2 linked regions of the Saccharibacillus brassicae genome follow. The protein of the gene in region 1 interacts with the protein of each later gene in a pairwise test. Links are inferred from orthologs where the notes say so. Each region holds a gene or a part of one and is shown on either strand. Other genes may lie near its edges.

Region 1 (15,214 bases):
GAACTGGAAGCCGAAGGCCGCAGCGTTCGCGCTTCGGACCTTGCGCCGCAGGGCGTCATCGTCGAGAGCGGCGGCAATCTGGCGAACGACCGTCTGTACCGGGACGGCCGCTTCAGTATTCAGGACGAGAGTTCGATGCTCGTGGCCGAAGCGCTGGCGCCGGAACCGGGCATGAGCGTGCTGGACTGCTGCGCCGCGCCGGGCGGCAAAACGGCGCATATCGCCGAGAAGATGGGCAACCGCGGGCGCATCGTGGCCAACGATCTGCATGAACACAAGCAGGGGTTGATCGCGGAGCAGGCCGAGCGGCTGGGCCTGTCGTGCATCGAGACGAGCGTGGGCGACGCCCTGACGCTCAAAGATCGCTTCGAACCGGCTTCGTTCGACCGCGTCCTGCTGGATGCGCCGTGTTCGGGCTTCGGCGTAATCCGGCGCAAACCGGATCTGCGCTGGGCCAAGACGCCGGAAGACGCCGCTTCGATCGCGAAGCTGCAGCGGCAGATGCTGGGCGCCGTGGCCGGTTTGGTGAAGCCGGGCGGCATCCTCGTCTACAGCACGTGCACGATCGAGCGCGAAGAAAACCAGCGCGCGGTCGCCGAATTCCTGCGCGACCACGCGGAATACGTCTCGGAGCCGTTCGACGCGCCTACGCTCGACGATCTGCCGCAGGCCGGCGGAGCGGGTGTACAAATCCTGCCGAACCAGTTCGGTTCGGACGGCTTCTATATCGCCAGACTGCGCCGCAGAGACTAAAGTTCCCGTACTTTTTTACCGAAAAAAAGGATTGAAAAGACGTCTGCGTCCGATAAGAAAGAGGGACCTTCGCCAGACCCGCCAGAGGGATGGTCGGGGTTCCTCTTTAGCATGAACGCCTTTTGTGCTAATATAGATAAGATGAAAACCGATAAAGTCAACGCATTCGATAAAATCAACGAACAGGGGATAACCGACAACATGAAACCTTTCATATACGATTACAATCTTGACGCTCTGCGAGAGTGGGTTAAGGAAAACGGAGAAGCGGCTTTCCGCGCCGACCAGATCTTCGATTGGATCTACGTCAAGCGCGTATCGAGCTTCGAGGAAATGACCAACCTGTCCAAAAGCCTGCGCGAGAAGCTGGACGGTCAGTTCGCTTTTGTCACACTCAAAGAAATTACCAAATTCCAGTCCAAAGACGGCACCGTGAAGTTCCTGTTCGGCCTGCATGACGAACATGCGATCGAGACGGTCATCATGAAGCACAACTACGGCAACAGCGTCTGCGTAACGACCCAGGTCGGCTGCCGGATCGGCTGCACATTCTGCGCGTCCACGCTCGGCGGACTGAAGCGCAACCTGACGGCGGGCGAGATCGTCGCGCAGGTCGTCGAAGCGCAGAAGATGCTCGACAAAGACGGCGAGCGCGTCAGCAGCATCGTGATCATGGGCTCCGGCGAGCCGTTCGAGAACTACGAAGCGACGATGACGTTCCTGCGCATCATGATCCACGAAAAAGGACTGAATATCGGACAGCGCCACATTACCGTCTCGACGAGCGGCATCGTGCCGAACATTTACAAATTCGCCGACGAAGACACGCAGATCAACCTGGCGATTTCCATCCATGCGCCGAACGACAAGCTGCGTTCCAAGCTGATGCCGGTCAACCGCCGTTATCCGTTCGACGACGTGATCGCTTCGCTCGATTATTATTTCGAAAAAACGGGCCGACGCCTCACGTTCGAATACGCGCTGATCGGCGGGGTGAACGACCAGGCCGAGCACGCGCAGGAATTGGCGGACGTGCTGAAGACGCGCATGGCGCACGTTAACCTGATTCCGGTCAACCACGTGCCGGAGCGCAAATACGTCCGTACGTCGCGCAGCGACATTTTCAACTTCCAGCGCATCCTGACCGAGAACGGCATCAATGCGACGATCCGCCGCGAGCAGGGTCACGACATCGCCGCGGCCTGCGGCCAGCTGCGCGCCCAACATATGCAAAAAGGACAGGAAAAGGCTGCGAGGTGAGCTAGGATGGCGATTCATACCGTTCATGCAACGCATATCGGAAACGTACGCAGCGTCAACGAAGACTTGTCGTGGGTCGGCCGGATCAAACCGGGCGGCTACACGCTCGGCATCGTGGCGGACGGAATGGGCGGCCACCTGGCCGGCGACACGGCGAGCCGCCTGACGGTGGAGACGATCGTCGCCGATCTCGGCGGACTGGAGCCCGGCTTGTCGATCGAAGCGTGCGAAGCGGCGCTCGGCGATGCGATCCTGCATGCGAACGAAGTCGTGTACCGCAAAGGCGAATCGGATATTCGCTACCATAACATGGGCACGACGGTCGTCGCGGTGCTGCTCAGCGGAACCGAAGGCATCGTCGCGCATATCGGCGACAGCCGGGCGTACCGGATAGATTCCGGCGGCATCGAGCGTCTGACCGACGATCATACGCTGGTCAACGAACTGCTCAAAAGCGGACAGATCACGCCGCAGGAAGCGGGAGCCCATCCGCGGCGCAACGTGCTGACGCGGGCGCTCGGCACCGACGCCGAAGTCAAGGTCGACGTGCGCCGCATCTCGCTGAATCCGGGCGAAGGGCTGCTGCTGTGCAGCGACGGCTTGAGCAATTTCGTGGCCGAGGCCGAAATGCTGCGCACGGTGCTCAAGCCGGGCGCGGCGCTCGAAGACCGCGCGCACAAGCTGGTCCGCATGGCGCTGGGTTCAGGGGGCGACGACAACATCACCGTCGCCCTGTTCGAAAACGGGCGCGCCGGCCAGGATCCGGCGACGAAGGAGTGGGTACAATGATCGGTCAGGTGTTCAGCGGCCGCTACGAAATTATGGAGCGCGTCGGCGGCGGGGGCATGGCGCTGGTGTACAAAGCGCTCGACCTGCTGTTGAATCGTCACGTGGCGGTCAAGGTGCTGCGCCAGCAGTTCATACACGACGACGAGTTTATCCGGCGTTTCCGCAGGGAAGCGCAGTCGGCGGCGTCGTTGTCCCACCCGAACATCGTCAGCATCTACGACGTGGGGCAGGAAGGCGAGACCCCGTATATCGTCATGGAATATATCGAAGGCCAGGATTTGGATCAGGTGATCAAGGAACGCGCCCCTCTTCCGGTCGAAGAAGCGGTTCGCTTCGCGTCCCAGATCTGCGACGCGCTCGACCACGCCCATACGAACCAGATCATTCACCGGGATATCAAACCCCACAATATTTTGATCGGCCGGGGCGGACGGGTCAAAGTGACGGACTTCGGGATCGCCCGCGCCGTCACGTCGACGACGATTACCCAGACGGGTTCGGTCGTCGGTTCCGTCCATTATTTCTCTCCGGAGCATGCCAAAGGCGTAAACGCCGGCGAAAAGTCCGACCTGTATTCGCTCGGCATCGTCATCTACCAGATGCTGACCGGCGCGCTGCCGTTCGAGGGCGAAAGCCCGATCAGCGTGGCGCTCAAGCATTTGCAGGACGAGTTCGAAGAACCGCGCAAGCTGAATCCGATGATTCCGCAGAGCGTGGAGAACATTATCGTCCGGGCGATGCGCAAAAATCCGTCCGAACGGTATGCGTCCGCGGCCGAGATGCAGAGCGATCTCGATACGTGCCTGCTGCCTTCGCGGCGCGACGAGCAGAAGATGCTGTTCGACGAAAAAGACGACGTGGACCGGACGCTGGTTGTGCCGGCGATCCGTTCTTCGTATACGTCCGCGCCGGATATGCAGCGCAGCGATTCGGCGGACAAAGGCAAAGGCAAAACCAAGCCTGCCGGCAAAAAAAGCTGGAAAAAGCCGGCGATCATCATCGGCTCGACGCTGCTGTTCCTGGCGATCGTGTTTATCGCGGTCATGCTGTGGAGCCGTCAGTTCGTCGTGCCGGAGACGACGGTGCCGAACGTGATCGGCCTGACCGAAGACGAAGCGCGCACGACGCTCGCCGCACGCAAGCTGGAAGTGGAAGGGGTCAAGTACGAATACGATCCGTCCACGGAAGCGGGCATTGTTTTCAGGCAGAGCAAGCTTGAAGGGCTCAGCGTCAAGGAAGGGGCGGCGCTGATCCTGACCGTCGGTTCCGAAAAACCGCTGACCGAGATGCCGAAGCTGACCGAGTCGAGCTACGACGAAGCGCGCCGGGATCTGGTGGCGCTCGGCGTGACCGAAGACCGGATCGTGCGCGAAGAGCAGTTCGACGATTCCGATCCGGAAACGGTCATCGCGCAGCAGCCGCAGGCCAGCGAAGATTTCGATCCCGAGCAGGCGACCGTCACGCTGACCGTCAGCATGGGCGTCGAAGAAAAAGAAGTGCCGGAAGTGGTCGGCAAGACGCGCCAGGAAGCGCTCGACGCCATTAACGGCCAGGCGCTTGCGCCTTCGTCGTCGGAAGAGCCGAGCTTCACGGTGGAAAAAGGCAAGGTCATTAGCCAGGAACCGCAGGCCGGGACCGAACTCAAGCCAAGCGAAGTCGTCAAGTTCGTCGTCAGCTCCGGCGTTCCGCCCGAAGCGCTGAACTTTACCGTTCAGGTGCCGGTCGAGCCTTCCGCGGAAGGCGTGGCGACCAAAGTCCGTATCGAATACAGCGATGCGCGCGGCGACCGGATCGAATGGGGCCGCGATACGATCTCGTCGGTGCGAATCTTCCCCGTGGCACTCGTGCTGGCTCCGAACCGAAACGGAGTCGTCATGGTCTACCGCGACAATCAGCTGATCTCGTCGTATCCGGTCGATTATACCGAAGCGAGCCGCGGGACGTTCCAGCAGCCGGAAGTTCCGGCCGAGGAACCGGAAGTCACGCCGCCGCCCGAGCCGCAGCCTGCCGACCCTCCGGCCGATAACGCCGGCGAACAGCCGGTCGAAGGAGAAGAGGCGCCGGAAGAAGGCGCCGCTCCTTCGGGCGAAGGTTCGACGGAAAATGCGCCGGAGGAGACCGCTCCCGAAGAACCGGCCCAAGAAGGTACGGACGAGGAAGTCACGGAAGAAGAGCCGACCGGCGATCCTTCCGCGCTCGCTCCGCCGGGGCAGGCCGTATCCGCCGGCAAAGTGGAGAAAGCCGCGCTCAAAAGCAACGGGAACAGCAGCAGTAACGGCAAAGGTAACGGCAATGGGAATGGTAACGGCAACGGCAAAAACAAAGAAAACCCCAACGGGAAATAAAAAGCTTCAACAATCAAACGGGCACCCGACGGGCCGGACGCAAGTCCGGCTCTCTCCCGTTACGGAAAAAGGAAGGTGAAGCATGCCAGAAGGATTAATCGTCAAAGCTTTAAGCGGCTATTACTACGTCAAGGATAACGAAGCGTCTCCCGGAGATAAAGCGATCCAGTGCCGGGCCCGGGGACTGTTCCGGCTCAAAGGCAAATCGCCGCTCGTCGGAGACCGCGTCGTCTACGAACTCACCGAGAACGGAGAAGGCACCGTCACCGAACTCAAGCCGCGAACGTCCGAACTGGTGCGTCCGCAGGTGGCCAACGTCAACGTGGCCGTTCTCGTCTTCTCGGTCAAGGAACCCGATCTGAGCCTCAATCTGCTGGACAAGTTCCTCGTACATATCGAGAACGAAGGACTCGAAGCGATCATCTGCTTCACGAAGATGGACCTGATCGCGGAAGACGACGTGCAGACCCGCGAAGAGGTAGAACAGGCGCGAGCGCTGTACACGTCGATCGGGTACGAGGTGCTGGAGACGAGCTCTCCGCAGGGACTCGGAGCCGATCGGCTGCGCGAGCGCCTGGCGGGCGAGATCAGCGTATTCTCCGGCCAATCGGGCGTCGGCAAATCGTCGCTGCTCAACGCGATGTTCGCCGATCTGGACCTGCTGACGAGCGAGATCAGCCTGCGCCTCGGCCGCGGACGGCATACGACGCGTCACGTGGAACTGGTCGATCTGGGCAGCGGAGGCTATATTGCCGATACGCCGGGCTTCAGCCAGCTCGATTTCCTGGAACTCGGCGTCGATGAACTGCCGAGCTGTTTCCGGGAATTCGCGGCGCTGGCCGACGGCTGCAAATTCCGCGGCTGTACGCATCTCCACGAGCCGCAGTGCAAAGTGCGCGAAGCGCTGGAACGCGGAGAGATCGCCGAGAGCCGCTACAAGCACTACAAAGCGTTTTACCAGGAAATGAAAGATAAAAAACGGAGGTACTGAACTATGGTATGGATTGCTCCTTCGATATTGTCCGCGGATTTCTCGAAGCTCGGAGCCGATGTCGCCGAAGTGGAACAAGGCGGGGCGGATTGGCTGCACGTTGATGTCATGGACGGGCACTTCGTGCCGAACATTTCGTTCGGCGCGCCGATCATGCGCTCGATCGCGCCGCTGACGAAGCTGCCGCTCGACGTGCATCTCATGATCGAGAACCCGGAAGATTATATAGCGGAATTCGCCAAAGCCGGCGCTTCCGTCATTACGGTGCATGCGGAAGCCTGCGTGCATCTGCACCGCGTCGTGCACCTGATCAAAGAACACGGAGTCCAGGCCGGCGTGGCGCTGAATCCCGGCACGCCGGTGTCGGCGATCCGCGAAGTGCTGGAAGATCTGGATCTCGTCTTGATCATGACGGTGAATCCCGGCTTCGGCGGACAGGCGTTTATCGAACGTACCGTGCACAAGATTCGCGAGACGCGCGAGCTGGCCGATTCGCTCGGCATGCACGATCTGCGCATCGAAGTCGACGGCGGGATCTCGGCCGACACGGCGGGCAAAGTGGTCGCTGCGGGCGCCGACGTGCTCGTGGCCGGCAGCGCCGTGTACGGCGCGAGCGATCGCGCCGAAGCGATCCGCGTCATCCGCGAAAGCGCGGAGCGTGGCGAATGAACCTCAAATCGACGCTGATGCTGGCTCTGGTCACTTCGGTGACCGGCCTGTTGATCGCGCTGTTCGCTTTTCTGCCGACGCCGTTTAACGCGCTCGTCGGCTTGTTGACCGCGGGACTCGTCATCTGGTACTTCCGCAAGCTGGAAGGGCGGGGGCCCAAGATCGGTTTCATCATCTGGACGGTGGTCTACTTCCTGTTCTTCACCGTGCTGATCGCGATGGTCCGCTATCAAATGGGCTTGATCTGATTACCCGGTAGGACGGGTCGGTCCGGCTCGATCAGACAAAGCTCGAATGGTAAAAAAGAACGCACGAAAAAAGCCGAAGTCCCGCTCCGGAAAGAGCGGACTTCGGCTTTTTTTGCCGTTCGGTCATACCTGACTTGCGGCTGTCGCCGCGATTAAACTAAAAAACACCCTCTGACGAAGGTGCTTTCCGGTCTATGTCTGGATTAAACGCGGGTCAATTTACCGGATTTGAGCGCCCGGGTGCTGACGTATACGCGTTTCGGTTTGCCGTTTACGAGGATGCGAACCTTTTGGACGTTAACTCCCCAAGTACGACGGTTGCGGTTGTTAGCGTGGGAAACGTGATTGCCGGAGCTTGGTTTTTTACCCGATACAAAACATCTGCGAGCCATGAATGACACCTCCTTGCTTAGATAAAACATACATAAGCAACACTTAGAACATCATAACACAACAAAAAAAGCTCCGTCAACGGTTCTAAAAACTTTATTTATTTATACGTGCGCTTATAGTACAATATTAGGTGGGGCCTTTTGCAAAATCTGCTTCAAAATTTTGCCCGGATTTTGCAAGAGGCTCATGGGGATGTGACCGCAAGCCCAGTTCATCCGTATAAGGCAGGAGCGGACCGCGCAATCGGCCGCCAAAGTCCCGTATGGGTCGCGGGGGACGGAAACCCGGTTTCCGGCGTGCTCCTGACCGGCAGAGCGGCAGGGGCGCGCAGAGCGAGCAGCATACGGGCTTAACATCCAAATAGAGCGGACGCTTCGGTTTGCGGCGTTTGCGTATCCAGTAGGTGTGGGAAGGGGAATTTTCATTGAGCAGGCGTTCGATTAACGGAACTGATTTTACAGGCATGGTATTGGCCGGGGCGGAGAGACTTTCCCGTCAGGCGGAACATGTCAATGCGCTGAACGTATTCCCGGTGCCGGACGGCGACACGGGCACAAACATGAATTTGACGATGACGGCGGGCGTGACCGAGCTGCGGGAACGTTCTTCCGCATCGCTCGGCCAGTCGGCCACGGTGTTGTCAAAAGGACTGCTGATGGGAGCGCGCGGCAATTCGGGCGTCATCTTGTCGCAGCTGTTCCGGGGCTTCGGCCGGTACGCGGCTTCGCATCCCGAGTTGAACGCGATCCAATTTGCGGCCGCGCTTCAGGTCGGCGTCGATACCGCTTACAAAGCGGTCGTCAAGCCGGTCGAAGGCACGATCCTTACCGTTGCCCGCGAAGCGGCCAAACACGCGGCCGCTTACTCGCGCCGGACGACGGACGTCGTCGAGCTGATGCGCGAAGTGCTGGCCAAAGCCCAATACGCGCTCGACCGCACGCCGGACCAGCTTCCGGTACTCAAGCAGGTCGGCGTGGTCGATTCGGGCGGTCAGGGCCTTGTCTACATCTATGAAGGCTTCCTCGACTACCTGGAGAACGGGTCTTCCGCGGACGCGGCCAATCCGATCGGCGCCGCCGCGCAGCAGGCCGGCAAGCCGGCCGCGGCTCCGAAAGTGCCGAACGTTCAGGCTTCCGCCCAGGCGCAGCTGGAGACCGAAAATATTGAATTCCTGTACGATATGGAATTTTTCGTGAATCTCGGGCTCGGCGACGGTTCGAGAAGCGCGTTCGACGAAGAAGCGTTCCGCAAAGCGCTCGCCGTCAACGGGGATTCGATCATTATTATCGCCGATGAAGACATCGTCAAAGTGCATGTGCATTCCAAGACGCCGGGCGAAGTGATGACGCTTGCGCTGCGCTACGGAGAGATCACGCAGATTCATATCCTAAACATGCGCGAGCAGCACCGCGACCTGCTGAACGCCGGCATGGACGGAGCGGCGCCGCCGGAGCTGTTCGCCGATATGCCGACGCTTGAACCCGCGGCGGAAGAACAGGCCGCGCTGCCGGCCGACGAAGTGGCGCCTTACGGCTTTATCGCCGTCGCCAGCGGATCGGGCATCGAAGAAATCTTCAAAAGCCTCGGGATCGATATCGTACTGTCCGGCGGACAGACGATGAACCCGAGCACGGAAGATTTCGTCAAAGCGATCGGACAGGTGTCCGCGCAGCATATATTCCTGCTGCCGAACAACTCCAACATCGTGCTCGCCGCCCAGCAGGCGCGCGATCTGCTCGAAGGCGAACGCCAGGTCACGGTCGTTCCGTGCAAGAGCATTCCGCAGGGCATCGCCGCGGCGCTCGCTTTCCAGGAAGACGAAGACGCGCAGGTCAACGAAGCGCAGATGAACGAGGCGATCAAGCGGGTCAAGACCGGCCAGATCACCCACGCCGTGCGCGATACGACGTTCGACGGACTGGACATCAAGGCCGGCGACTATATCGGCATCTTCAATTCCAAGATCGTCGCGACGGCCGCCGATCGCCTGACGACCAGCCGCACGCTGCTGTCGGCCATGATCGACAGCGGCGACGAAGTCGTCACCCTGCTGGCCGGGGAAGACGCTTCGCAGGAAGACACGGCCCAACTGGCCGAGTGGCTCACGTCCGAATATCCGGACGCCGAAGTGGAATTCCATACCGGCGGACAGCCGGTGTACGACTACATGTTCTCGGTGGAAGCCTGAGCTTCTCCCGCTCGAACAGGCGAAAAGCCGGCCGAGGCCGGCTTTTCCCTTAACCCAAAGGACGGTGACAGATGAATCCGATTATCGTAACCGACAGCACGTCGGACATTCCCGAGAATTTGATCGAACGTCTCGGCATTCGCGTCGTGCCGCTCAAAGTCATGTTCGGCGGCGAAGCGCTGCTCGACGGCGTCGATATCCAGGCGCAGGAATTTTACCGCCGGCTCGCTGCCGCGGATAAGCTGCCGACGACTTCGCAGCCTTCGCCGGCGGACTTCACCGCCGAATATCAGCGTATTCTGGACGAGCACCCCGGCGTTCCGATCGTCTCGCTCCATATCTCGACCGGCATGAGCGGCACGTTCCAATCCGCGACGCTCGGCAGGTCGATGCTGGAGAACGACGCGGCGGACATCACGCTGATCGATTCGCTGTCCGCCTCCTACGGCTTCGGCCTGATGGTGGTGCGGGCCGCGGAACTTGCGCGGGCCGGCGCTTCGACCGCGGAGATCGTGGCCGAAGTGGAACGGCTCAAATCCGTCCGCAAGCTGTATTTTCTCGTCGACACGCTCGAATATTTACAAAAAGGCGGCCGGATCGGCCGCGCGGCGGCGCTGTTTGGTACGCTGCTGAATATCAAGCCGATCTTGTCGATCGACAAAGAAGGCGTCATTTACGCCGTAGAGAAGGCCAGAGGACGCAAAAAAGCGCTGGCCCGCGTGGTCGAGCTGTTCCAGCGGGAGCTGGGCGAAGCGGGCCGGGTGGACGTGGCGATCGGGCACACCGTTCAGCCGGAATCGGCGGACGAGATTCTGGCGCTGCTGCGCCAGCATTTCGACGTCGGCGACGTCGTCTATTCCCATATCGGCTCCGTCGTCGGCACGCATGTCGGACCGGGCTGCAACGCGATCTATATCTGGCCTTCCGTCAAATAAGGGAGAACCCAATGAACAATCGCCTGGATCAAATCCCGGTAAAAGAAGTCAACGGTGTGGGCGCCCGCAAGGTGGAGGAGCTGCACGCCGTTGGCATTTTTACCGTCAAGGATCTTATCGAATATTTCCCGTTTCGTTATGAAGATTATCGGCAAAAGCCGCTCGGCGACGTCAAAGACGGAGACAAAGCGACCGTGCAGGCCAAAATCGCCGGTATCCCCGTCGTGCAGCGGTTCGGCAAAAAAACGAAGCTGAGCTGCAAAATGCTGGCGGACTATTCGATGTTTACCGCCGTATGGTTTAACCGCAATTACCTCAAGGAACAGCTGGAGCCGGACCGGGAGATTATCCTGACCGGCAAATGGGACGGGCGCCGTCTGCAAATGAACGTCACGCAGTCCGAATTCCCGGACCGGGGAACGATACGCAGCGGCTCGCTTCAGCCGGTCTATTCAATCGGCGGCGACCTGACGCAGAACTCGCTGCGCAAAGCGATCGCGAGCGCGCTCGACCAATACGGCGACGCGCTCGAAGAAGTGCTGCCGCAAGAACTGGTATCCAAGTACGAACTGATGCCGCGTCCGCAGGCGATCCGCCTGCTGCACCAGCCCGGCGACCTGGCCGAAGGCCAGGAAGCGCGCAAGCGCATGGTCTACGAAGAACTGTTCCTGTTCCAGCTCAAGCTGCAGGCGTACCGTTCGCTGAACCGCGACCGGCGCGACGGCGTGCTGCATACGACGCCGAATGCGGTCATTCGCGAATTCGTGCGCAGCCTGCCCTTCGAGCTGACCGACGCGCAAAAAAACGTCGAACTGGAAATTCTCAAAGACATGCGCTCCGAAGCGTGCATGAACCGCCTGCTGCAGGGCGACGTCGGCTCGGGCAAAACGGCTGTCGCCGCGATTGCCCTGTTCACGAGCGTCCGCTCCGGCTTTCAGGGCGCGCTCATGGTGCCGACCGAAATTTTGGCCGAGCAGCATTCGCGCTCGCTGACCACAATGTTCGAACCGTTCGGCATCACGGTCGGACTGCTTACGAGCAGCGTGACCGGACGCAAACGCAAAGATCTGCTCGCCGCCCTGCAAATGGGGCTGATCGATATCCTCGTCGGCACGCACGCGCTGATTCAGGACGAGGTCAATTTCCGCTCGCTCGGCCTGGTCGTGACCGACGAGCAGCATCGCTTCGGCGTCAATCAGCGCAGCGTGCTGCGCCGCAAAGGCTATAACCCGGACGTGCTGACGATGACCGCGACGCCGATCCCGCGCACGCTCGCCATTACGGCGTTCGGCGACATGGACGTGTCGACGATTGCCGAACGTCCCAAAGGCCGGGTGCCGATCGAGACGTATTGGGTCAAGCAAGAGATGATGGAGCGCGTGCTCGGCTTTATTCGCCGCGAGGTGAGCCAGGGCCGGCAGGCGTACATGATCTGCCCGCTGATCGAAGAATCCGAGAAGCTTGACGTGCAGAACGCGATCGATCTGCATACGCAGATGAGCCAGGCGCTGCCGGATTATCGGGTCGGCCTGCTGCACGGCCGGATGAACGCGGCGGAGAAAGAAGAGACGATGCGCCAATTCTATGCCGGCGAGACGCATCTGCTCGTTTCGACGACCGTCGTCGAAGTCGGCGTCGACGTGCCGAACGCTACGCTGATGGTCATCATGGACGCGGACCGTTTCGGATTGTCGCAGCTGCACCAGCTGCGCGGCCGCGTCGGCCGGGGCGAACATGCTTCGTACTGCGTGCTGATCGCCGACCCCAAGTCGGAGCTCGGCCGTCAGCGCATGGGCGTCATGACCGATACGAACGACGGCTTCGAAGTGTCGCGGCGCGATCTGGAGCTGCGGGGACCGGGCGACTTTTTCGGCACGAAGCAGAGCGGGCTGCCGGAGTTCAAAGTCGCGGACATGGTCGCCGATTTCAAAGTGCTGGAGCAGGCGCGCGACGACGCGGCGAAGCTGGTGGAAGATCCGTTCTTCTGGACGTCGCCGACGTACGAGCATCTGCGCGGCAATCTGGAGAAGGAAGAAGCGTTCCGCGGCGAGCTGATCGACTGATGGCCGATCGCGCCGGACGTCCGCCGCAGGCGGACCGGGGACGCTCGTCCGAGGAGAGCAAGAGGAGGAGGCCGCCGGCGGGAATGCCGGCGGTTTTCTTTGTACGCCGCCCGGGGGATCGACCTCCAAAACACGACGGGCGGGGAAAGGAGGCAATCAGCCGATGGAGACTTCGCATCCGCTGTCCATTTTTTTGCAGCTGTTCGAACGCGGATCACTGCTGCTTATGTGCCTGTTCGTGCTGACGCGTATTCCGCGCTTCAAAGCGGTGTTCCAAAAAGAAGAATACCGGCCGCAGGATCTCGTGACGGTGACGGTCATTTTCGGACTGTTCGCCATTTTCGGTACTTATATGGGCATCAGCGTAGAAGGTTCGCTCGTCAACGTGCGGATCGTGGCGATTATGTCGGGCGGTCTGCTGTTCGGTCCCTGGGTGGGGATCGTGACGGGCCTTGTGTCGGGCGTGCATCGCTATGCGATCGATATCGGCGGCGTGACCGCGATTCCGTGCCTCATCACGAGCATCGTGGCCGGGGTCGTCTCGGGCATGATCCATCTGCGCGTACCCAAGCGCAAACGCTGGTTCTACGGCATCATCGCCGGCATGGCGTGCGAGGTGCTGACGATGGCGCTGATCCTGCTGCTGGCGGAGCCGTATGCGCTGGGCGCGGACATCGTCTCCAAGATCGCCGTGCCGATGATTGTGGCGCAGGTCATGATCGGCCTGATCGTCATGCTCGTGCAGAGCGTCGAAGAAGAGAAAGAGAACGTCGCGGCCAAGCAGGCCAAGCTCGCGCTCGATATCGCCAACGAGACGCTGCCGTATTTCCGCAAAGTGGACAGCGCTTCGCTGCTGCGCATCTGCGAGATCATCGAACAGAAGATCGGCGCGGACGCGGTAGCGATCACGGATACAAGCCATATTTTGGCCTATTCGGGCTTCGGGCAGGAACACTACAATATCGGGCACGAGATCATGAGCGACGAGACGAAGGAGACGATCCGCAGCGGGAACATTACGATCCGCAACAACGACGCCGACCATCGCAACGAATGGATCAAGTCGATGATCATCATTCCTTTGCAGGAAAAAGGCGTCGTGACGGGTTCGCTCAAAATTTATTACCGCCACGCGCACCAGATCACGTATTCGCTGCGCGAGTTGGCCGTCGGCTTGTCGCAGATCATCTCCACGCTGATGGAAGTGTCGCGGGTGGAGCAGATCAAAGCGATGGCGGACAAAGCCGAGATCAAGGCGCTGCAGACGAAGATCAGCCCCCATTTCCTGTTCAACGCGCTGAACGCGATCGCTTCGTCGATCCGGCTCGATCCCGACCAGGCGCGCGAGCTGATCATTAACCTGTCCGGCTATCTGCGCTACAATCTGGAGCTGAACGACGAATTGATCGACGTGCACCGCGAGCTGCAGCAGGTCAAAGACTACGTCGAGATCGAGAAAGCGCGCTTCGGCAGCCGGCTGCAGGTGGAGTACGATATCGACGACGAGACGAACGTGAAAATTCCGAGCCTGATCATCCAGCCGCTCGTCGAGAACGCGATCGTGCACGGTATTTTAAAAGAAAAAGGCAAAGGCACCGTGAGCATCCGCGTCAAAAACGAAGGCGAGGTCGTGCGGTTCGAAATCGCGGACACGGGAGCCGGCATCGACGAGTCGGTTATCCGGCACATCCAGAGCGGCAGTATGCCGTCCAACAAAATCGGCTTGTCGAACGTACACGAGCGGCTCAAGCTGATCTACGGACACGGCGTCGATATCCGCAGAGCCGCCAAAGGCACGATCATTACTTTTACAGTCAGAAAGGAGCCTCACGCATGAGCATGAATCCGCAGAACAGGCCGCCCATGCAGGGCATCATCGTCGAGGACGAATTTTTGGCGATGGAAGAACTGGATTATTTGATCGGCAAAAACAGCTCGGTCGACATCGTCGGCAAATTCGAGGACGGGATCGACGTGCTGAAGTTTTTGCAGACCCGCGACGTGGACGTCATTTTTCTCGATATCAATATTCCGTCGCTCGACGGCGTGCTGCTCGCCAAAAGTATCAGCAAGTTCGCGCACAAACCGTATATCGTGTTTACGACGGCGTACAAGGAGCATGCGGCGGAAGCGTTCGAGATCGAGGCGTTCGATTACATTCTCAAGCCGTACCACGAGCCGCGGATCGCGGCGATGCTGACCAAGCTCGAACTTACGTTTGCGGCGAAAAAAGAGCGCGAAGCCGGCGAAGCGGCATCCTACGGTCCCTCGCCGCCCCGTGCTGCCGCTCCTCCCGGCGCTTCTGCCGCGGGTACGGGTGTTCCGGCCGCCGATAGCGCCGTCAACGGCCCGGCCGGCGACCGCCGTATCAATCTGCACAAAGACGACAAGATTATCGTAGTCGACGCGGACGATATTTATTACGCTTCGGCGCAGGAGAAAACGACGCTCGTCCACACGCGCAAAGAAGAGTACACGATGCATATGAGCATTTCCGAGTTTAAGGCGGGACTTCCGCCGGAGCGCTTTTTCCGCTGCCATCGTTCGTACGCGGTCAATCTGTCGAAGATCCGCGAGATC
Region 2 (15,097 bases), 2.7 Mb from region 1 along the record:
GATTGAACGACTCTCCCCCGGGAGCCGCGCGCAGCAGAAATTCGTAAGCGACGATCGCTTCCTGATCGTTGACGATCGGCTGCATGAAGCTTGTGAATTTCTCCTGCGTGATGATGCTGACCATGTCCATGTTTTGAAACCGCGCCGCGATCTGGGAGAACGGCAGCCATGGCAGCAGAACCGGCGAATCTTTTTCCCCGCAGATCTTCACCTGAAGCGGTTCCGTCCATTCGACCGGCAGGCTGTTCAGCCATTCCGCCATCTCCAGAAATTGTTCCTTGCTCGTATATGAAAAAAACAGAACGCCGCTCTCGTAGCCGTTTCGTCCCGATTTCCAGTTGCGATCTTCGACCAACTCATTCAGCATCTCCGTCACGGGACGCAAATACACGGTACCCCAATCTTCGATGGGCTTTACCGGCTGACAGCTGCTGCATATATGCTCCATACTTAAGGAACCCCCCAAAACTTATAATTGACGCAATATCCACTCCGACCAAAAAACCGGTTCCTTTAACCTAGACAGCAAGCGATTCAATCTTCACCTATTACCCAGTGCCCCTCTTTTAGAATCGGGTTCTTTCGACTTATTTTTTAGACCTTTTAGCTGATTATCAAAACAATTTCACACAATTCTCATACAAAAAAGCTCCGACCGGCGCCACTGGGCCGATTCGGAGCTTTTTATACAACAATTGACTTATGCGTTCAGAAGAGGTTTAGCCTTCCCAAACTTCCACTTCGTGTTTGCTTTTGGCGTATTCCGCACGCGAAGGCGTGATTTTGATCACGACGTAATTCGGATCTTCCGGTCCTTCGAGCCACTGCTCGAACGAATCGTGCCACAGCTTTTTGCGCAGCTCTTCGTCACGCGTAATTTCGGCCGTACCTTCGACCTGGACTTCGTCCTGCGTTCCGCCTTGTTCGAAGCCGAGCAGCAGCGCCACGTTTGGGTTCTTCTCCAATTCTTCGACTTTGTGCGTCTGGGAGCTGGTGACCAGATAGATGGTCATGCCTTCATTGAATACGGTCATGTAACGTACTTTCGGACGGCCGCCTTCGACCGTGGCGAAAGATCCGAAACGGTTACGTTCCAAAGTTTCCGTAATTTTTTGTTCCAATTGTTGTTGGTCCATGGTATAAAGCCTCCTAAGCAAGATGGGTGTATTCGAGCTACAGTGGTTCGTCTCTCTATTAGTAAGTACCCGAATAGACGAAAGTGAACCGGATGCTTACCGAATCGATTCGTTCGCTGGACAGCTTTTCTTTTAAAGGCTATAATGACTCCGAAGCAAACCCGACAAATTCATAACCCCCGGGGGGTGCCGGAAGCAAGGCCGGCTGAGAGTGTATCCCAAGCAGATACTGACCCTTATACCTGATCTGGGTAATGCCAGCGTAGGAACGTTTAAGCGTGTTTGCCCCATCTAGCTTCTCGATCGGGACCCGCAGCTTGCATCGACGTGACGCGTCCCGGAATCCGGGGCGCTTTTTTGGCGTTCCGGCGGGCATGAAGCAGCGGGCAATACGGTTGAAGGAGACAGAGAAATGAGAAGCACGCACAAGGGGATCGGCAAAAGAATAAAATGGACGGCTCCGCTCGCGGCGCTGCTGCTGGCGCTGACCGCCTGCTCGGGCGGTGCCGGCGGCGGAACGCCTGCGGCGACCGGTGACCCGAAAGCGGCGGATGGCGGCGAAGCGCAGACGCTGCGCGACGTAAGCGTCGTGCTGGACTGGACGCCGAATACGAACCACACCGGCCTGTATGCCGCGGTGGATCAAGGTTTTTACGAACAGGAAGGCTTGAAGGTCACGATCCTGCAGCCGGGTGCCGGCGGCGCGGACCAGATGGTCGCTTCGGGCGAAGTGCCGTTCGGCATCAGCTACCAGGAAAGCATCACGCAGGCGCGCGTCCAGGGCGTTCCGCTCGTCTCGCTCGCCGCGGTCATCCAGCATAATACGTCCGGCTTCGCGGCTCCGACCGACCGGAACATCAAATCGCCCAAAGACTTCGAAGGCAAACGGTACGGCGGCTGGGGTTCCCCGGTCGAAGCGGCGGTCATGAAATCGATCATGGACCAGGAAGGCGCGGACGTGTCCAAAGTGGAAAACATCAACATGGGCGACGCCGACTTCTTCACCGCGGTCAAACGCGATATCGACTTCGCCTGGATCTTCTACGCCTGGACAGGCATCGAAGCGAAGCTGCGCGGCGAACCGATCGACATGCTGTACGTCAAGGATTATTCCGACAGTCTCGACTACTACACGCCGGTCATCGCGACGAACGAGAAGCAGATCGCGGACGACCCGGAACTGGTCAAAGCGTTCATGAAAGCGACGAGCGAAGGCTACGAATACGCGATCGACCATCCGGCCGAAGCGGCGGATATCCTGATCCAGGCCGTGCCGGACCTTGATCCCGAACTGGTCAAAGCGAGCCAGGAATGGCTCAGCCCGAAATACCGCGACGACGCGGACCAATGGGGCATGCAGAAGCCGGAAGTATGGGACAACTACGGCAAGTGGATGAGTTCGCAGAACCTGCTCGAAGGCGAATTCGATTCCACGAAGGCGTTCACCAACGACTATCTGCCGACAGCGAAATAGAAGCACTCCGGGTCGGGTCCGATTCGGACAAGATTCGGATAGAATCCAGATAAAATTCAGCCCAGAGAGGAAGATGGTTTATGGCAGCGACCCTGCTTAGCATTCAGGTTATCCCGAAGACGCCGAACGGCGAAGACTCCATCCCCTACGTGGACAAAGCGATCGAAGTGATCCAGCGCTCCGGCGTCAAATACGAGGTACACGCGCTGGAGACGACCATGGAAGGCGAACTGCCGGAACTGCTCGAGATCGTGCGGCAGATGCATGAAGCGCTGACCGAAGCCGGCGCGCCGAGTGTCATCTCCCAGATCAAAATCGCGCATTATCCGAGTCCGGACGGGATCAGCATCGAACGTCTGACCGCCAAATACCGTCCATGAGCCTGCGCTTGACGCTCGGCCGATGGTTCCGCTCCGCGTGGCCGCCCTTCGTGGCGGTCCTCTTGTTTTTGTTCGTGTGGGAGATGGCGGTCCGCTTCTTCGCGATCGAAGCGTGGATTCTGCCGTCTCCTTCGCTGATCGCCGGCGAAGCTTCGCGCAGCGCGGACTCGCTCTGGATGCACACGCTGTCCACGCTGCGGCTGACGCTGATCGGATTCGCGATCGGCTCGACGGTCGGCCTGCTGGTCGCCTGCCTGCTGCATCTGGTGCCCCTGCTCAAATCGGCGCTCTATCCGCTGCTGATCCTGAGCCAGAACGTGCCGACGATCGCGCTTGCGCCGCTGCTCATGATCTGGTTCGGCTTCGGCCTGCTGCCGAAAATTATCGTCATTACGCTCGTGTGCTTTTTCCCCGTCGCCGTCTCGGCGATGGACGGATTCGCGCAGACCGACCGGACGATGCTGAACTACATGCGCATGATCGGGGCGAAACGGGTGCAAATTTTCCGTAAACTGGAGTTCCCCCACGCCCTGCCCTCCCTGTTCTCGGGACTGCGCATCGCCGCGACGTACAGCGTCATGGGCGCCGTTATCGCGGAATGGATCGGCGCGCAAAAAGGAATCGGCTATTACATGATTTTGCAAAAATCGGCGTTTCGCACCGACCGCATCTTCGCCGCCATCGTGATCATCGTCGCGCTCAGCCTGCTGCTGTTCCTGCTGGTCACGCTGATCGAGCGGCTCGTCGTGCGCGGCGGACGCCGAAGCGGGAACGCGGAAGGAGGCGAAGCGGAATGAGCGGGATGAGCGGAATCGAAGAGAACGGCCTGCCGGTTAAAAGAGTCGGAGACGACGGTAGGCTCGGGAGCGGTGCGCGTCGCGAGGTAGAGCATGGCGAGAGCGATTCGCGGCGCGGGGTAGAGAACGGCGGGAGCGGTGCCGGAGCGGATGCGGGCCGCCGGCTTGAATCCGGCGGCAGGAACGCTGACGGAGAACACGCGCAGCTGCGAGCCGCTTCCGGAGGCGGGCACGATTCGCCGGTCAAGCTGGCGCTGTCCGGCGTAAGCAAATCGTTCGGCAGCCGACGCAAGCCGCTGCCCGTCATCGGCGGCGTCTCGCTCGAAGTGCGCGAGGGCGAGTTCGTCAGCCTGATCGGACCGTCCGGTTCCGGCAAAAGCACGCTGTTCCACCTCATCGGCGGACTGCTTCGGCCGGACGCCGGCGAGATCGCGCTGGACGGCCGGGTCATTACCGGCGAGCGCGGCCATATCGCCTACATGCCGCAGCAGCCGGCGCTGCTTCCCTGGCGCACGATCGAAAGCAACGTGATCCTCGACCGCGAGATCAACGGCGCCTCGCGCCGGGAGACGCTCGAAGAAGCCCGCCGCTGGATGGCGCGCGCCGGTCTCGCCGGCTTCGAGCAGGCGTATCCGCACATGCTGTCGGGCGGCATGCAGCAGCGCGCGGCCTTTGTGCGCGCGCTGCTCAGTCCGCACGAACTTATGTGCCTCGACGAGCCGTTCAGCGCGCTCGACGCTTTTACCCGCAGCGAGATGCAAGCGTGGCTGCTCGATATTTGGGAAGAGACGCGGCGCTCCGTGCTGTTCGTCACGCACCATATCGAGGAAGCGCTGCTGCTGTCGGACACGATCTATGTGCTGTCCGGCCGCCCTTCCGCCGTGCTTCGGCGGATCGAAGTCCCGTTCCCGCGCCCGCGCCGCGAAGAGATCGCGGAAACGCCGGAATTTCTGGCGCTGCGCCGCGAACTGACCGGACTGATGAAGGAAGAGCAGCGCAAAAGCCGCGACGCGGCTGCGAGAGGGTAAGACGGCCTCGCAGCCGCAGCCGCAGTCGCAGTCGCAGTCGCAGTCGCAGTCGCAGTCGCAGTCGCAGTCGCAGTCGCAGTCGCAGTCGCAGTCGCAGTCGCAGTCGCAGTCGCAGTCGCAGTCGCAGTCGCAGTCGCAGTCGCAGTCGCAGTCGCAGTCGCAGTCGCAGTCGCAGTCGCAGTCGCAGTCGCAGCGTAGGCTGAGGGAATGTTGACCTTTCGTCAACATTTTCACCCGGAAATCCGATTTTTTAGCGAAAAGTGATCAAAATGACAACAAATCCGAGCTTTAAGTACGTTTTGGGCCGATTTTCGCGGAAAATGTGAGCATAATGAACACTTTTTCGCAAAATCGGCTTGTTTCGGTATAAAATGTTGTCATTTTGCACACATTTTAGTTTGGGTTTGGGTTTGGGTTTGGGTTTTAAAGGGTCCGGACGGCCCGTCCTTTTTCGCCCTGCCCTTTGCGCCCCGCCGCTTTTTTTCATATAAAAAAACGACAGGAGGTTCGTCCGCCATGAGCGCCAAATTGGCCGATTCGCATATTCATCTGGAGCAGTACGATCCGCAGCAGGCGGCGCGCATGCTGAGCGAGTTCCAGGACGAAGGTGGAGCGTTTGTCGTTGCCGTCTCGATGAACCTGGAATCCGCGCGCCGGACCGAGGCGCTGGCGATACAATATCCGGACGTCGTGCGCCCGGCTTACGGCTTCCATCCCGAGCAGCCGCTGCCGACTCCCGAGGAAGAAGAAGCGCTATTCGCCTGGATGGAAGCCCGGGCTGCGACAAGTGAGGGGATAGGCGAACGGGCAGATGCGCAGGCAGAGGAAGAGGCTTCGCCGGCAGAGTCCACGCCCGAAACGGCGTCCGGCGTGCAGAAATCGGCAGCACCCTGTTTGCTTTCCGCGCCTTCAAATTCTGCCCAACCGCCGCGCATGACGGCGGTCGGCGAAGTCGGCCTGCCTTACTATAGCCGGCTCGAAGCGTCGGAACGCGGCGAAAGCCTCGACGAAGACGGATACGTCCGGCTGCTCGAACGCTTCGTCGCTTTTGCCGCCCGGCACGACCTGCCGATCGCTCTGCACGCCGTGTACGAAGATGCGGATACCGCGTGCGACCTGCTGGAGCGATACAGCGTCGAACGCGCGCATTTCCACTGGTTCAAAGGCTCCGAGCACACCGTCCGGCGCATGATCGCGAGCGGCTACCGGATTTCTTTTACCCCGGACCTGCTCTATGAAAAAGAAATCCGCGACCTGGCCCGGCTCTACCCGGAAACGCTCGTCATGAGCGAAACCGACGGCCCGTGGCCGTTCGAAGGTCCTTTTTCCGGACGCGCTACCCATCCGTCCATGACCGCCGACGTCTGCCGCGAATGGGCGCAGCTCCGCGGACTCGACGAATCCGCTGCCCGCGCCATCCTGCTGGATAACGCCCGGCGTTTCTACGCGCTGCGTTAGACGGGTTAAGGAGCGAATAGCCGGACGCGGGAGGGTCGGCGGATGCGGGCGTTTACCGGTACGTGAGTCCGCGGATGCGGGCGTTTGCCGGTACGTGAGTCTGCGGGTGCGGGCGTTTGCCGGTACGTGAGTCCGCGGGTGCGGGCGTTTGCCGGTACGTGAGTCCGCGGATGCGGGCACTGACCGGTGCATACGTTTGCTAGTGCGTAGATTTGCTGGTAAATACGCCGCCCGTCTGCACACCCTCGCGCCTGTGTGTACATCCTCGCGCCCGTCTGCACATCCTCGCGCCTGTCCGTCCATCGCCTACCCGGCCGGCAGACCGCCCGTCTATCCGCCGCCCCGCCCAAACTCCAACGAACCCTTCTATCGCTATTTTCGATTTTCCGGCCTTTTTGCAAATCTAACGAATCGTCATATCGCTATTCGTCCGACTTCCCGGCCAAAACCGGCTTTTGGCCCGATTAGCGTGCTCACGATTCGTTACATTCGAAAACCACGCCAAAAAGACGACTTAGCGCGCCCAGGATTCGTTAGCCTCTCCCTTTTCGCACGCCGCGTCATCGGCTATCGCTCCGACGCCCGCTCACCCGGATCGCGGCTCCCTGTTCCCCGCACACCGCGTCCCGAATATTCGCTCCCGCCCAAAACAACCCAAAAAAAGAGCCCAAAAACCGTCATCCGGTTTTCTGGCTCTTTTTCCATGCCCAATTCCCGCCGCGACGCCGCAATGTCTCGCCGCCCCGCCGGTTCCCGCTTTTTTTACGCCCGGTCCAGAATGCCTTTGACCAAGCCCACGAACTTCTCCCGCACCTGCGCCGCGACTTCGATCACTTCGTCGTGGCTGAGCGGCTGATCCAGAATACCGCAGGCCATATTCGTCAGGCAGGAGATGCCGAGCACTTTCATGCCGCCGTGCACGGCCACGATCGTCTCCGGAACGGTGGACATGCCGACCGCGTCGCCGCCGAGCGTGCGGATCATGCGAATCTCCGCAGGCGTCTCGTAAGCCGGACCGCTCCACCAGGCGTAGACGCCCTGCCGGAGCGTCGTGCCCTGCTCAGACGCCACTTCGAGCGCCAGATCGCGCAGTTCGCGATTGTAGACCTGCGACACGTCCGGGAACCGAACGCCCAGCTCGCTGTTGTTCGGCCCGATCAGCGGATTGGCGCCGACGAGATTGATATGGTCGCTGATCAGCATCAGGTCGCCCGGCTTGAAGTCCGTGTTGACCGCTCCGCAGGCATTCGTGACGATGACCGTCTCGACGCCCAGCGCTTTCATGACCCGCACCGGGAACGTCACTTCCTTGAGCGAATAGCCTTCATAGTAATGGAAACGCCCTTTCATCGCTACGACCGTTTTGCCGTTCAGCTGGCCGATGACCAACTCGTTGGCGTGGCCGATCGCTTCCGATTTGGCGAAATACGGAATGTCGGCGTACGGAATAACGACCGCGTTTTCGATCTCGTCGGCGAGCGTGCCCAGACCCGATCCCAGAATCAGGCCGATCGTCGGCCGCTGCTCCGTCTTGGCGGCGATAAAGTCGCGCGCTTCCATGATTTCCTGCGTTTTTTGCATGATGAATCCTCCTCGAATGGTCGCTTCCCGAACGTGTTCCGCGGCTGCGGCAGTGCGGCAGGTCCGGCGAAGCCGTTTTTCCCTCTGGCGTACCGCGTGCCTAGACCAGTGTACCGGGAGAAGCGCCCGCGTGTAAACCGTCCCCGTCCGCGCAGGCCGCAGCGCCGCTGTTTCTCATGAACTTCTAATGTTAGCGACCCACCGAAACGGGTAACTTCAGAGCAAGGACCTCTTTGGCGAAAAGAGTGCCGATCCGACACCGCCGGTCCGGTCCGTCCGGGCCGCAGCCCGATTGAAACGCTGCGCAAGCCGCATCCGTATAGCTCTTATCACGATCGTTATCGCCGAACCGTCTTCGGACGCGGCGCACCCAACCGAGGAGGCATTCCCATGTTCAAAAAAATCGTCGACAAGATCGTCCATTCCGCTTCGAGCTCCAGCCACAAGCGCGGATCGAGCAGCCATCGCGGCCGCCGCCATCACGGGTCCAGCAGCAGCCGTCCGAGATACTCGCGTTCTTCGTCTTCCGATCACCGCCACGGCGGGCACGGACGTCACGGCCATTCCTACTACAAAAGAAAATCCGGCAGCTCCAGTTGATCCCAAGCAGGGACGCTTACGCTGACGGCAGCGCGAAAAGGCCGTTCTCCTCGTCGATATCGACGAAGGGAACGGCCTTTTGACGTTCGGATCGGACGCCGCGCACACCCACATGGTGCTCGGCGCGGCAGCACTTCCGGCCCGCGAAGCGGCCTGCGCCGACGGCAGGCTGTCCGCTTCGCGCACCCGGCTTCTGCCGCCGCGAAGCGCACTAAGCCGGCGGCGTATCTCCACCGCCACCGCCGTCCGCGCCCGCCTCGCTTCCGCCGCGCAGACGCTCCAGACTGGCGCGAATCGCGTGCGCCGCCGCCCGCGTATCCGCATAAGGCTCGTCCAGCCGCAGCAGGCGCCGCAGCAGGGCGGAAGTCGGCCCGGACAGCTCCAGTTCTTCTTCCCAGGACGGTCCGCCCTCCTCCGGCAAGCCGCCGTCTGCGGACGCGGAACTGCCCGCGGCGGCGGAATCTCCGCCTCCGACGCCGGCCCGCAGGCGCGCCGCCGCGGCCGCTTCGGAATCGCGGGCCGTGTCCGGCAGCTCGCCGGGCGGCGCGTAGCCGGAGTAGAGCATGTACAGCAGCAGATGGCCGGCGTCTTCCAGATCCGAGACGATGCGGGCCGGCATGCGGCTCGGCAGCGGCGAACCGTCGGGCGCCGACGCGTCGTCCTCGCCGATGCGCCGGGCCAGGCCGAAGTCGATCAGGTGAATGCCGGCTTCGTCCATCATCACGTTCGGAATCCGAATATCCAGATGGACGTAGCCGCGATCGTGCACATGCCCGATCCGGTCCAGCAGCTCCAGCGCCCAGCTCAGGCAGTCGGCTTCGCCGAACACGCGCCCTTCTTCGAAAATCAGGTCTTCCAGCGTCCGGCCGCGCACGTAATCGGCGGCGAGCCACCGGCTGCGGCGATCAATGAAAAAGCCTTGGCAGCGGGGAATGAACGGATGGTCCATCGCCAGCAGCGCGCGGCTTTCCCGCTCCAGCAGCAGTCCCGCCAGCCGGCGGCGGCTCGGCTTGGCCTGCTTGAGCGCCACCTCGCCGCCGCCCTGCCGGTCGGTGCAGCGATAGCTCAGCCCGTAGCTGCCCATGCCGAGCCATTCGGACACTTCGTAACGTTCCCCGATCACGTCGCCGGGCTGCAGCGGATAATCGCGCCAGGCCCGGATAAACTCTTTGATGGATTCAAGCATCCCCTGCTCCTTCATGCGAACGCCGGCTCAATGTCCCGGCGTCGTCTCTTGTGTCCGCAGCCCGTCTTTTTCCAACGGCTTCGATCTACTCTTTGTTCAACCCTTTTCCGGCCAAAAAAGCCCGAAGCTGCATCCGCGACGGCGTCGTCAGTTTGGCCGCCATCTGCTCGGACCAAGACGATGTGCGCTGACCGCCGGTACGCTCGGTCATGTAGCGGATCGACGTCTCGTCGTAGGCGGCCGTGCCGCGCTCGCTCTGCTCCGCGCTGTAGCCGTTCATGTGCAGCACCGCTTCCTGCGGCAGCCGCGGACGCAGTCCCGCTCCGTGCTGCGGATCGGGATACCCGACGCACATGCCGAATACCGGGTAGACGTAGTCCGGCAGCCCGAGCAGGTCCGACACGCTCTCGATATCGTTGCGGATGCCGCCGATGTACACGATGCCGAGCCCAAGCGATTCGGCGGCCACGGCCGCGTTCTGCGAAGCCAGCGCCACGTCCACCGTCGCGACGATAAAGTTCTCCGCCGCTCCTTCGTACGACGCCGCATCCGGCGCGTGGGTGTCGGCGGCTTTTTTGAGCCGGGACAGATCCGCGCACCAGACGAGGAACACCGGGCATTCGCGGATATACGCCTGATTGCCGGCATATTCGGACAGTTTGCTTTTCAACGCGGAATCGGTAACGGCCACGACGGTATACGCCTGCACGTTGCTGGAACTGGAAGCCATCTGGCCGGCGGCCACGATCGCTTCGAGCTGCTCCTGCGAAACAAGGCGATCGGTATATTTGCGCACGGAGCGGTGGTTCATTAACAGGGATAGCGTTTCGTTCATGAGCCAAGCCTTCTTTCCATCGGTTTTGATTGCTCGATTTCGATTTTTCGGTTTCGATTTCCGTCTCTATTATGGAACTCCGGCGGACGCGGCGCAAGCCTGCGGATAGGCCCACATGTGCAGACGCAGCAAAAAGCCCCTCGGGCAAAGCCCGGGGACCCGCTACGGTCTGTCTCTCGCACCTTGCGTCAGGCCGCGCTCCCGGCGCTAACGTTCTTCGCGGGGAACGTCCGCCCGGACCGGAGCGTGCGGCTCGGAAAGCGTATTCAGAAAATCGGGGCGGAACAGCTCGTACGGCTCGGTGTAGGGCGAAGGCCCGACATCCGGCGCGGCGGCGAACACGGAACCTTCTGTCCGGCGCTCCACGGACAATCGCTCTGGCATGGAATCGGAATCGGAATCGGGGCGAGGATCGCGCAGTGCCTGAATGAGCGCAAAAGCGGCGGTAAACGAAATATTCGGCTGATGGACCCGGCGGCTTCTGCTCATTCCGTTCTCTCCCTTCGCGTGATCTTATCCTACATATCGGCTGAGCTTTTTGTATATTTAACGCTTATATGTCTGTTTGACTCGAAATATTTGGAAAAAAGAGGGTGGATTTCGAACTTTCCCGACATACTTTGTTCACATGGGTCTCAACGGCTGAAGCTTTGGACCGGATACGTTAGCTCTTCGCAGGATTGCGCGCGTCGCGGAACTTCTCCGCCGCCGGCGTCAGCTTGCCTCCGCCCTGCTCCAGCACCGAGACGTAAGCGCGCAGCATCCGGGCAAACGCCGACGTGCCGCCTTTGCGTGCGTGACGCCCATAAGCGGCTTCGGCGTCCGGATCGATCCGCCGCGTCGCCGAGTCGAACAGCGGCACGTTGTCCGTGCCATACAGCACCAGATAGACCGACTGCCGATACATCTGCGCCACGACTGCGGATTCCGGCGAATCGGCGTAACGCTGCAAGTACACGCTCTGACGTTCGGCCCGCTCCAGCAGTTCCTGCCAGCTGACGATCAAGCCGGCGTCCTTCGTCACTTCGCTTCGCGTCTCGTCGGCCCGGATCGTCAAATATTCGGCGTAGCGCCGGCTTACGCGGTCCGCCTGTTTGCGGTAGCGTCCATAATCGATCTTCGGAAAATAGTACCCTTCGGTCACGTCCAGCACGTAGCCTTCGGTCTCGATCTCCCGAAGCAGCGCGTCGGCCGCGGCATTGCCGGTACGCGCGCCGCGCAGCCAGCGCCCGTCCGCGTAGCCGAACAGCTTCGCTCCCGACAGTGCGCTCTGCACCTTCTCTGCGCCCAGTTGTTCTTCCATTAACGTCAGGCGCTTCGCCTGCACGGCTTCGAGGCGGCGCAGCCAGACGGTGACGGTGGACGGCGCGGACCGCGCGGCTTGCGCTTCGATATGCTTCCACATACCCGGCACGTCGCTGCGGGCGGACAGCTTGGCGAACGCGGCAGCCGCGGCTTCGCCGGAAGTCTCTCCGGCGGACGCAGCCGCGTGGTCGCGCCGGGGCTTCGATCCGTTCTGGGCGGCTTTGGCTTCGCGGCCGCTCGGGGACGGTTCCTGCCCCGCGCTTGCCGCTGCCGCCCGTTCCGCCGGAAACGCCGAGCCGGTCAGCGCGGTCATCAATGCGATCGCGGCCAGCGCGGGAATTTTCTTGCTTGTCCGATTTCTTGTTCCGCTCATGCGCTCTCCTCCTCGAATGCCGCTCCGCCGCCTTGTTTTTTTGCAAACGGATACATGGCCTTTCGCGTATATACGCACGAACAATCGAAACGACTCGTAAATTCGAAAAATTAATGTGTTCTTAATGTAGGGAGACGCGGGAGCGTCCAGAAAAAACGTACAGAAAAAGCCGTACCGAGAGCGCTAATGCTCTCCATACGGCTGTTCCGACGCTGCTGCGCACTTTCTTCTGGATCTTTGCGAAATCCGAATCCGCCTCCGCCTCCGCATCGCGGCCCGAAACGTCAGGCGCGCAGCCTGCGGACGCCGGCCCGGATCGCGGCGGTCACAGCTTGACCCGCTGCAGCCGCAGCGCGTTCAGCACGACCGACACGGAGCTGAACGCCATCGCCGCACCGGCCAACCAGGGCGCGAGCAGCCCGATCGCGGCGATCGGAATGCCGAGCACGTTGTAGCCCAGCGCCCAGAACAGGTTCTGGCGGATATTGTCCATCGTGCGGCGGCTCATCAGGATCGCGTCCGCTACGCTGTTGAGGTCGCCCCGCATCAGCGTGATATCCGCGGCTTCCATCGCCACGTCGGTGCCCGTGCCGATCGCCATGCCGGTATCGGCCGTCGCCAGCGCCGGCGCATCGTTGATGCCGTCGCCGACCATCGCCACTTTGCGGCCGGCCTGCTGCAGCTTTTTCACTTCGTCCGCTTTGCCTTCCGGCAGCACTTCCGCCAGCACATCGGCTTCGTCGATACCGGCCTGCGCCGCGATCGCCCGCGCCGTCGCCAGATTGTCGCCCGTAATCATCATGACGCGCAGCCCCATGCCGCGCAGGCGGCGAATCGCTTCCGGCGACGATTCCTTGAGCGTGTCGGCAACGGCGACTACGCCGGCCAAACGGCCTTCGACGGCGACGAGCATCGCCGTCTTGCCGTCGCCTTCCAGGCGCTCCATGTCCGGCAGCGCCGCGGACGCTTCAATACCGAGTTCCTGCAGCATCCGGCGCGTTCCGACCCGCACTTCGCGGCCGTCGACGACGGCAGAGATGCCGTAGCCCGGCAGCGATTCGAACCGTTCCGCCTGAGGCATGGCGACGCCGCGTTCGCCCGCTCCGCGGACGAGCGCTTCGGCCAGCGGATGCTCGGACGCGTTCTCCGCCGCGCCGACCAGCGCCAGCAGGGCGTTCTCGCGCGCAGTTCCGGCGTCCGCCGAAGCGTCGGCCGCCGTCTCGGCCGTAGAATTCGCGGCTTCGAAGTCGCCGTAGACGATAACGTCTGTCAGTTCCGGCTTGCCTTTGGTTACCGTGCCGGTCTTGTCCAGCACGACCGTGTCGACGCTGCGCGCCGTTTCGAGATGCTCGCCGCCTTTGAACAGGATGCCGAACTCGGCTGCGCGGCCGGAGCCGGCCATGATCGAAGTCGGCGTAGCCAGGCCAAGCGCGCACGGGCAGGCAATGACCAGAACCGCGATCGCTTTTTCCAGCGCGCCCGGGAAGTTGCCGATATCGACAGCAAAGTACCAAAAGGCGAACGTCACGACCGCGATGCCGACCACGATCGGCACGAAAATGCCGGAGATGACGTCGGCCATGCGCTGGATCGGCGCTTTGGAGCCCTGCGCTTCTTCCACGACGCGCACGATTTGGGCCAAAGCGGTATCGCGGCCGACTTTGGTCGCTTTGATCAGCAGCGAGCCGTTCTTGTTGATCGTCGCGCCTGCGACCTGCGAACCGGGTTCTTTGCCGACCGGCAGGCTTTCCCCGGTCAGCATCGATTCGTCGACGGAAGAGAGCCCTTCCGTCACGACGCCGTCGACCGGAATTTTCTCGCCCGGCCGTACGCGCACGATATCGCCGGTCATGACTTCTTCTACCGGAACCTGTACTTCTTCGCCGCCCCGGATCACGATCGCCGTCTTGGCCTGCAGGCCCATCAGGCTGCGGATCGCGTCGGACGAACGCCCTTTGGCCCGGGCTTCGAACCATTTGCCGACGAGCACGAGCGTAATCAGCACCGCGCTCGTCTCGAAATACAGAGCCGGCATGCCTGGGGCGCCCATGCCGGACATCCCCGCCATATCCGGTCCGGCCGCGCCGCCAACCGCGCCTCCGCCGGCTGCCCAATTGATCGTCAGATATACACTGTAGAAATACGCGGCCGACGTGCCGAGCGCGACCAGGACGTCCATATTGGCGCTGCCGTTACGCAGCGCTTTGTAGGCGCCGACGTAGAACGGCCAGCCGATCACAAGCTGCACCGGCGTTGCCAGCGCCAGCTGGAACCACGGATTGAGGAACAGGTCCGGCACGTAGAGAAACGACGTGAACGAGAAGTGCCCGACCATCGCCCAGAGCAGCGGCAGCGACAGCAGCGCGGCGGTGAGCAGCCGGATCACGCGCTTGCGTTCTTCGCCGCCGCGATCCCGCTCCGTACCTTCCTGCTTCAGCTTGGCTTCATAACCGAGCTGCTGCACTTTGCGCATGATGTCCGCGGGCGCCATCGCTCCCGGCGAATATTCCACATGCGCCGTCTCCAGCGCCAGATTGACGCTCGCGTTCAGCACGCCGGGCATCCGGTTCAAGCCTTTTTCGATTCGCGTGGAGCAGGCCGCGCAGGTCATGCCGGAAATGTCGAAGTCCGACACTTCCTTGACCGTGCCGTAGCCGAGCGATTCGATCTTGCGTTCGATCTCGGCCGGATTCGTGGCTTTGGGATCGTAGCCGATCGACGCTTTCTCCAGCGCCAGGTTCACGTTCGCTTCGGCGACGCCGGGCATCCGGTTCAAGCCTTTCTCGATCCGGATCGCGCAGGCGGAGCAGGTCATCCCGCTGATCTGGAGCGTCGCCTGCTGCGTGGGACCGCTGCTCGACGCCGGTTTGTTTTCGGTTGCGCTTTGCATCTGAATAGCCTCCTTCTTACTAATTAGTACCCCTGGGGGGTATATTTTATTGAA

What was found.
Region 2: the proteins of pknB (region 1) and FFV09_RS12955 interact in binary tests that used the Bacillus subtilis proteins (3 or more experiments, as listed by UniProt). The link is inferred for Saccharibacillus brassicae from one-to-one orthologs.

What each region holds. Positions count from the first base shown.
Region 1 is NZ_CP041217.1:453,862-469,075, reverse strand. Bases 2,399-5,472 are described here. They hold pknB (Stk1 family PASTA domain-containing Ser/Thr kinase), read left to right. Parts: upstream 2,399-2,798; coding sequence 2,799-5,147; downstream 5,148-5,472. Other genes in these bases: rsgA (ribosome small subunit-dependent GTPase A), read left to right, coding at 5,230-5,472; FFV09_RS01920 (Stp1/IreP family PP2C-type Ser/Thr phosphatase), read left to right, coding at 2,399-2,802. In the rest of the region: 16S rRNA (cytosine(967)-C(5))-methyltransferase RsmB, read left to right, coding at 1-753; dual-specificity RNA methyltransferase RlmN, read left to right, coding at 955-2,013; more of FFV09_RS01920, read left to right, coding at 2,020-2,398; more of rsgA, read left to right, coding at 5,473-6,138; rpe (ribulose-phosphate 3-epimerase), read left to right, coding at 6,142-6,807; FFV09_RS01900 (hypothetical protein), read left to right, coding at 6,804-7,055; rpmB (50S ribosomal protein L28), read right to left, coding at 7,259-7,447; FFV09_RS01890 (DAK2 domain-containing protein), read left to right, coding at 7,873-9,636; FFV09_RS01885 (DegV family protein), read left to right, coding at 9,708-10,571; ATP-dependent DNA helicase RecG, read left to right, coding at 10,583-12,634; FFV09_RS01875 (sensor histidine kinase), read left to right, coding at 12,798-14,471; FFV09_RS01870 (LytR/AlgR family response regulator transcription factor), read left to right, coding at 14,498-15,214. UniProt on the Bacillus subtilis protein: Protein kinase that is responsible for triggering spore germination in response to muropeptides, signaling bacteria to exit dormancy.
Region 2 is NZ_CP041217.1:3,114,890-3,129,986, reverse strand. What follows is about bases 7,654-10,610. They hold FFV09_RS12955 (protein kinase family protein), read right to left. Parts: upstream 9,641-10,610; coding sequence 8,666-9,640; downstream 7,654-8,665. Other genes in these bases: nfsA (oxygen-insensitive NADPH nitroreductase), read right to left, coding at 9,726-10,475; FFV09_RS12960 (hypothetical protein), read left to right, coding at 8,245-8,454; FFV09_RS12965 (purine-nucleoside phosphorylase), read right to left, coding at 7,654-7,854. Outside these bases: FFV09_RS13005 (EAL domain-containing protein), read right to left, coding at 1-448; FFV09_RS13000 (pyridoxamine 5'-phosphate oxidase family protein), read right to left, coding at 720-1,136; FFV09_RS12995 (ABC transporter substrate-binding protein), read left to right, coding at 1,549-2,610; FFV09_RS12990 (thiamine-binding protein), read left to right, coding at 2,691-2,990; FFV09_RS12985 (ABC transporter permease), read left to right, coding at 2,987-3,787; FFV09_RS12980 (ABC transporter ATP-binding protein), read left to right, coding at 3,784-4,815; FFV09_RS12970 (TatD family hydrolase), read left to right, coding at 5,332-6,273; more of FFV09_RS12965, read right to left, coding at 7,036-7,653; FFV09_RS12945 (hypothetical protein), read right to left, coding at 10,683-10,964; FFV09_RS12940 (hypothetical protein), read right to left, coding at 11,140-12,153; FFV09_RS12935 (heavy metal translocating P-type ATPase), read right to left, coding at 12,479-15,043.